2 regions of the Streptomyces sp. NBC_01288 genome follow, and region 1 is predicted to be linked to the other one. Evidence: predicted binding sites of a transcription regulator. Region 1 holds the regulator's gene; the other holds the start of a gene.

Evidence for each region. Region 1 encodes HspR, which represses chaperone genes until heat shock. Its sites were predicted from a motif close to TTGAGNNNNNNNNNCTCAA; they were not measured.
Region 2: the regulator HspR is predicted to act here: its motif matches at 1,895-1,913, upstream of lon (endopeptidase La).

Annotation. Positions count from the first base shown of each region.
Region 1 is NZ_CP108427.1:4,929,251-4,932,660, forward strand. Features, by position in the region: gene OG194_RS21945 (PA14 domain-containing protein) at 89-1,786, shown strand; gene OG194_RS21950 (heat shock protein transcriptional repressor HspR) at 1,863-2,315, opposite strand; gene dnaJ (molecular chaperone DnaJ) at 2,321-3,410, opposite strand, start outside.
Region 2 is NZ_CP108427.1:3,484,837-3,488,246, reverse strand. Features, by position in the region: gene OG194_RS14985 (Scr1 family TA system antitoxin-like transcriptional regulator) at 1-73, opposite strand, end outside; gene OG194_RS14980 (ATP-binding protein) at 221-652, shown strand; gene OG194_RS14975 (hypothetical protein) at 728-1,129, opposite strand; gene OG194_RS14970 (DUF4259 domain-containing protein) at 1,126-1,602, opposite strand; gene lon (endopeptidase La) at 1,936-3,410, shown strand, end outside.

The sequences.
Region 1 (3,410 bases):
GGCAAAGATCAGCACAACCAACTCCTTTCCCCACGAGTCGTGATCATCAGCGGCCACCCCCTGCCGTGCCGATCCGACAGAGGACCGAATGAACCCAGCCAGACACGCGACGGCCGCCGCCGTCGCCCTCTCCGTCGCGGGCGGCCTGCTCGCCGGCGCGACGAGTTCCGCCTCCGCGGCGGCCAGTTGCACCTCGCCCGTCTTCAAGCGCCAGTTCTTCGCGAACACCTCCTTCTCGGGCACCGCGAAGAAGACGGACTGCGACAACGCGATCGACCAGACCTGGACCGGCGCCCCCGCCTCCGGCCTCCCGAAGGACACCTTCGGCGTCCGCTGGAGTGTCACCCGGGACTTCGGCTCCGGCGGGCCCTTCGCCCTCGCCGCCTCCGGGCTCGACGGAATACGGGTGTACGTCGACGGCGTCCGCAAGGTCGACCTGTGGAAGAACACCTCCAAGACCGTGAGCAAGACGGCCAACGTGACGATCCCCAAGGGCAAGCACGCCCTGCGGATCGACTACGCCAACTGGACCGGCACCGCCAAGGTCAAGTTCACGTACACACCCCGGACTTCGGCCACCGTCGACAAGGTCAAGCCACTCGCCCCGACGGGCACGTCGGTGACGTACGCCTCCGCGACCGGCAAGGCGAAGCTCACCTGGTCGAAGAACAAGGAGATGGACCTCACGGGCTACCGGGTCTACCGGCGCCTGAAGGGCGCCTCGTTCGGCAGCACACCGCTCGCCACGACCGCCTCCACCTCGTACACCGACAGCAGCCTCCCGGTGACCGGTGAGGACACGTACTACTACGAGCTCCGCGCGATCGACGCGGCCGGCAACGAGTCCGCCGGGACCGCCGACAAGCCCGTCACCACCGCGGACCGCACCGCCCCCGCCGTGCCCACCGGGCTGGAGACCTCCCTCTCGGTGGGCGGAATCCCGGTCGAGTGGACCGCGGTCGCGGGAGCGATGTCGTACCGCGTGTACCGGGCGCCGGACGGGAGCAGTTCGTACACCAGGATCGGGGACACCGCCAAGGCCTCGTACCTGGACACCTCGGCGGTGGAGGAGAGCACGTACACCTACCGGGTGACCGCCCTGGACGCGGCGGGCAACGAGTCCGCCCGCTCCGCCGCCCTCAGGGCCACCCGCCCGGACAGCACCGCGCCCCCCGCGGTGACCGGGCTGACGGTCACGCCGACCCGGTACGGCTTCTCGCTGACCTGGGACCCGAACCCGGCGCCCGACCTCGGGCGGTACCTCGTCTACCGGGGCCGGCTCCTGGGCGACGAGGAGAAGGTCTGCTCCGTCCACGAGGTGGCGTGGCTGTCCGCCGCCACCACGTCGTACGAGTACGCGACCCTGCCCGACGGTGAAGAGGCCTGTTTCCTCGTCGACGCGTACGACGACAACTGGCTCTCCACCTGGAGGTCGACCGGCGAGGCCGACATCGTGGTGGAGACGGAACTCGACGTGACGCCGAGCGTCACCACTCCGGAGGGCTCCCCGCTGGAACTGGACGCGTCCGCGACGGAGGGCGGCGCGGGGATCGACCTCGACTGGAACTGGAGCTCCGCCTCCCAGGAGACAACCGGCTTCCGCGTCCACCGCTGGAACCCCGCCACCGGGACGTACGAGAAGATCGCCGACCTCGGCAGCGACGTCGGCGCGTACCACGACGCCGGCGCCGCGCGCGGCACCACGTCCTTCTACTGGGTGACCACCCTGGCCGCGGACGGCACGGAGTCCGTGCCGGCGGGCGACTGGGCGGCCCTGACACCTTGACGCCCTGAAACGCCCTGAGCACACGGAAGGGGCCCGGAGGTTGAACCTCCGGGCCCCTTTCGCGAGTGAGTGGACGTCAGTCCGAGGACTGCTGCCGCTTCGGCCGCCACACCACCAGCGCGCTGGTCTGCTGGACCTCCTGGTACGGGACCAGGTCGCGCCGGTACGACGCGTGCACCGCGGCCTCGCGCTGCTGCATCGTCGCCGCCGCGCCCTCGACCGCCGACTGGAGCTCGGCGACGCGCTGCTGGAGCGCGACCACCTGGTTCTCCAGCTCGATGATGCGCTTGATGCCGGCCAGGTTGATGCCCTCGGTCTGCGACAACTGCTGGACGGTGCGCAGCAGTTCGATGTCGCGGGCCGAGTAACGGCGACCGCGCCCGGCCGTGCGGTCCGGGGAGACCAGGCCGAGGCGGTCGTACTGGCGCAGCGTCTGCGGGTGCAGGCCGGAGAGCTGGGCCGCCACCGAGATGACGTAGACCGGGGTCTCCTCGGTCAGCTCGTACGGGTTGCGTCGACGGCCGTCCATCACTCTCATGCTCCCTTCGCGGCCTGGAACAGCTCCGCCCGCGGGTCCTCGCCCGCGGTCGCCTCTCGATACGCCTCCAGTGCGTCACGAGCATTCCCCGTGACGTCCTTCGGGACACTCACCTCGACGGTCACAAGGAGGTCACCCCGGGTGCCGTCCTTGCGGACCGCGCCCTTGCCGCGGGCGCGCATCGTGCGGCCGTTGGGCGTGCCCGGGGGCAGCTTCAGCGTCACCGGGGGCCCGCCCAGGGTGGGCACCCTGACCTCGCCGCCCAGTGCCGCCTCGGCGAACGTCACCGGGACCGTCACCGTGAGGTTGTCCTCCTTGCGGCCGAACACGGGGTGCGCGTCGACGTGCACCATGACGTACAAGTCGCCCCCGGGACCGCCCCGTTCACCCGGAGCGCCCTTGCCGCGCAGCCGGATGCGCTGGCCGTCCGTGACCCCCGCGGGGATCCGGACCTGCATGGTCCGGGACGACTTGGCGCGCCCGCTGCCCTTGCAGTCCATGCAGGGGTGCTCGGCGATCAGGCCGCGGCCCTTGCAGTCCGGGCACGGGTCCGTGAGCGAGAAGCCGCCGCCGGAGCCGCGCGCGACCTGGCCGGTGCCGACGCAGGTCGGGCACACGCGCGGTGTGCCGTTCTTGTCGCCGGTGCCCGAACAGGCCTTGCAGGGCTGCTGCGAGGACATCCGCAGCGGGACCGTGGCCCCTTCGATGGCCTCCGTGAAGCTGAGCGTGACCTCGGACTCGATGTCCTGGCCGCGCCGGGGCTGCGTACGGGTCGTGCCCGTGCCGCCGCGGTTGAACAGGCCCCCGAAGACGTCACCGATCCCGCCGCCGAAGCCGCCGGCTCCCCCGGCGCCACCGCCGCCCTGGGCGCCGCCTCCGAAGAGGTCGCCCAGGTCGAAGTTGAAGTTGCCGCCGCCCGCGCCGCCCGGCCCCGGGCGGAAGCCGCCGTTGCCGAACAGGGCGCGGGCCTCGTCGTACTCCTTGCGCTTCTTGGGGTCACCGAGGATGTCGTGGGCCTCGGAGATCTCCTTGAAGCGCTCCTCGGCCTTGGCGTTGCCCTTGTTGGCGTCCGGGTGGAACTCGCGG
Region 2 (3,410 bases), 1.4 Mb from region 1:
AGTTCTCGCGCATGCGCCGCAGTTCGGTGCCCAGCCGCCGCTGGCGCTCGGTGATGAAGGTCCGTGAAGCCATGCCCCCTTCCTATCGGTCGCCGGACGACATGTCATTTACTCGTTCGGGTTATCAGGCTGCCAATCTGCGCCATTCGGTGGCACTAGTTAGGTGCGCCAGCCTACGGTGAGTCTTGAATCAACTCCACCTCGTCATAGGAGAGTTGCCATGGACGAACGCCTGCCCGAACCCCCTTCCGAGTGGCGCTACATCCTCCGCGTTCCCCACGACCCCCTCGCCCCCGCCATCGCCCGCGACACCGTCCGCTCCGTCCTCACCGGCCACGCCCTTCCCGAACTCGCCGACACCGCCGTTCTGTTGACCTCCGAACTGCTCACCAACGCCTGGCGCCACGCGCCCGGCCCTGCCTCCTTGAGTCTCAAGTGGGCGGACAAGCGGCTGAGGGCCAGTGTCTGGGACGCGGGCTTCCTGCTGTCGTACCCGACGGGCTGCCCGGAGCCGTACGCCGAAGGTGGTCGGGGGCTCGCCCTCGTGGAGCTGTGCGCCGATGCCTGGGGGAGCTTCGTGATGGGGCCTGCGCAGGGAAAGGTCGTGTGGTTCGAGCTGCTGCCGGACGCGCGGGGCCGCGTGGCGGCGTGAGAGCGGTCGCCGCACCCGGGGTACCCCCTCCAGAAAAGTGTGACACTTTAGCCGCAAGTGTCACACTTTCGCGGCTCACCCTTCCCTGATCGCGCGATCGCGATACTCCTGGAACGCATGCCAGCCCGAGGGCCCTCCCGGAGTGATCAGTTCTCCTGAGGAGCAGTCCAGCACCTTGCAGCCGAAGGCGCCCGCGAGGCGGAAGGCGGAGGCGAGCACGTCGTCGCCGGAGCCGCGGACGTGGAGCATGATCGAGTCCACGGGATCATCCGAGCCGATGTTGAGTTCGATGGACCAGGTAGGTCCGGTGAGGTCGCCCCAGGTGGGATCCGAGAGGTCGGCTGAGGGCTCGGCCCGGCTCACGGTCGCGAGGACCTCGTGCAGCGGGCCGAAGGGGCGCGGGGCGTAGTCGTCGGGTATGTCCTGCGCCGAGGTGATGTCGTCGGGCAGATGGAGGAGAAGAACGTCCCAGCTCATGTGGACCTTCCGGGTCGGGAACGGGCGGTTGGGCTGTCGGCGGGGGTCCAGGTGAGGCTGAGCTGTTCTCCTGGCGGTCGGGGTGTGAGCGTGCTGCGGAGTCGGCTGACGGTCGCCCGCCAGGGGGCGCCGTCCGGTCCGTCCCAGAGCTCCAGGAGTTCGGACGGCTCGGTCATCACGCGGTCGAGGGCCTGGAGGGCGAGGGCGCGTAGACCGGTGAGGTCGGGGAGTGGTTCGTCCGGTCCGTAGTGGGGGTGGGCGGGCTCGCCGCCGGGGCTTTGCGCGGCGACCAGGGCCGCTGCCGCGACGGCTTCGTCGCCGACGTCCGCGTAGAGGAAGTCCGTGGTGTCGGCCGCTCGGACGAGTGCGTCCCGCACCAATCCCTGACGCGCGTCCGGAGAGGCGTCGTCGAGGCCGCCGCACCAGTCCGCCGCGGTGTCGTTGTCGAAGGGGCCGGTGTCCCAGGTGCCCATACGTCTCCCCTGAACCGTGATCGTGATTGTGATCGTGATGGCGTCGCGTCAGGGGATCGTGGCAGGCGCCACTGACATCGACCGCCGATGCCGACCGCCGATGCCGACCGTCGAGCCCCGGCCAGCCCGTAAGAGCACCCCGTCAGCGCACCCCGTCAGCGCAGCCCCAACGCACCCCGCTCCCCGGGAAGCCCCCACCGCATTTCCGTGTTGACCTGCACAGAACCCGGCGCACTACCGCTGATCGCTCACGGCGAACACGGGGTGGGGAACAATCGAAGACGCCCAAGCATTGAGTCGGCATAGCTCAACTTGACTGCCTAAGGGGAGATCATGGCTTCGACGTCCACACCGCTCACCCTGCCCGTGCTGCCGCTCGACGACGAGGTCGTGCTGCCCGGAATGGTGGTTCCGCTGGACCTGAACGACACCGATGTACGCGCCGCCGTGGAGGCCGCTCAGGCCGCCGCGCGGTCCGAGTCCGGAAAGCCCAAGGTCCTGCTGGTGCCACGGATCGACGGGACCTACGCGAGCACGGGTGTGCTCGGCACCATCGAGCAGGTCGGCCGGCTGGCCGACGGTGACCCGGGTGCGCTGATCCGCGGCCGTAGCCGCGTGAAGATCGGGGCCGGGACCACCGGGCCCGGTGCCGCGCTCTGGGTCGAGGGCACCGCGCTCGACGAGAGCCTGCCCGAACCCTTGCCCGGCTCCGTTTCCGAGCTGGTGAAGGAATACAAGGCGCTGGCCACCGCCTGGCTGCGCAAGCGCGGGGCCTGGCAGGTCGTCGACCGCGTGCAGGCTATCGATGACGTGTCCACGCTTGCCGATAACTCCGGCTACTCGCCTTTCCTCACCACCGAGCAGAAGATCGAGCTGCTGGAGACCGCCGAACCGGTGGCCCGGCTGAAGCTCGCCACCCAGCACCTGCGCGACCACCTCGCCGAGCAGGACGTTGCCGAGACCATCGCCAAGGACGTGCAGGAAGGCGTCGACAAGCAGCAGCGTGAGTTCCTGCTGCGGCGCCAGCTCGAAGCCGTCCGCAAGGAACTGCGCGAGCTGAACGGGGACACGAGCGACGGCGAGGAGTCCGATGACTACCGGGCCCGGGTCGAGGCAGCCGATCTTCCCGAGAAGGTCCGCGAGGCCGCGCTCAAGGAGGTCGAGAAGCTGGAGCGGTCCTCCGACCAGTCGCCCGAGGGCTCGTGGATCCGCACCTGGCTGGACACCGTTCTCGAACTGCCGTGGAACGAAAGGACCCAGGACGAGTACGACATCCAGGGCGCCAAGGCGATCCTCGACGCCGAGCACGCCGGTCTGAACGACGTGAAGGAGCGCATCACCGAGTACCTGGCCGTGCGCAAGCGGCGCGCGGAGCGGGGCCTGGGTGTTGTCGGGGGCCGGCGCGGTGGTGCCGTGCTCGCGCTCGTCGGTCCGCCCGGTGTCGGCAAGACCTCGCTCGGTGAGTCCGTCGCGCATGCCATGGGGCGGAAGTTCGTCCGGGTCGCGCTCGGTGGGGTTCGCGACGAGGCCGAGATCCGCGGTCACCGGCGTACGTACGTGGGTGCCCTCCCCGGTCGTATCGTCCGGGCCATCAAGGAGGCCGGGTCCATGAACCCGGTGGTCCTGCTGGACGAGATCGACAAGGTGGGGTCCGACTACCGGGGCGACCCGGCGGCCGCTCTGCTCGAAGTGCTCGACCCCGCGCAGAACCACACCTTCCGTGACCACTACCTGGAGGTCGAACTCGACCTGAGCGATGTGGTGTTCCTGGCGACGGCCAACGTGCTCGAAGCCATCCCGGAGGCACT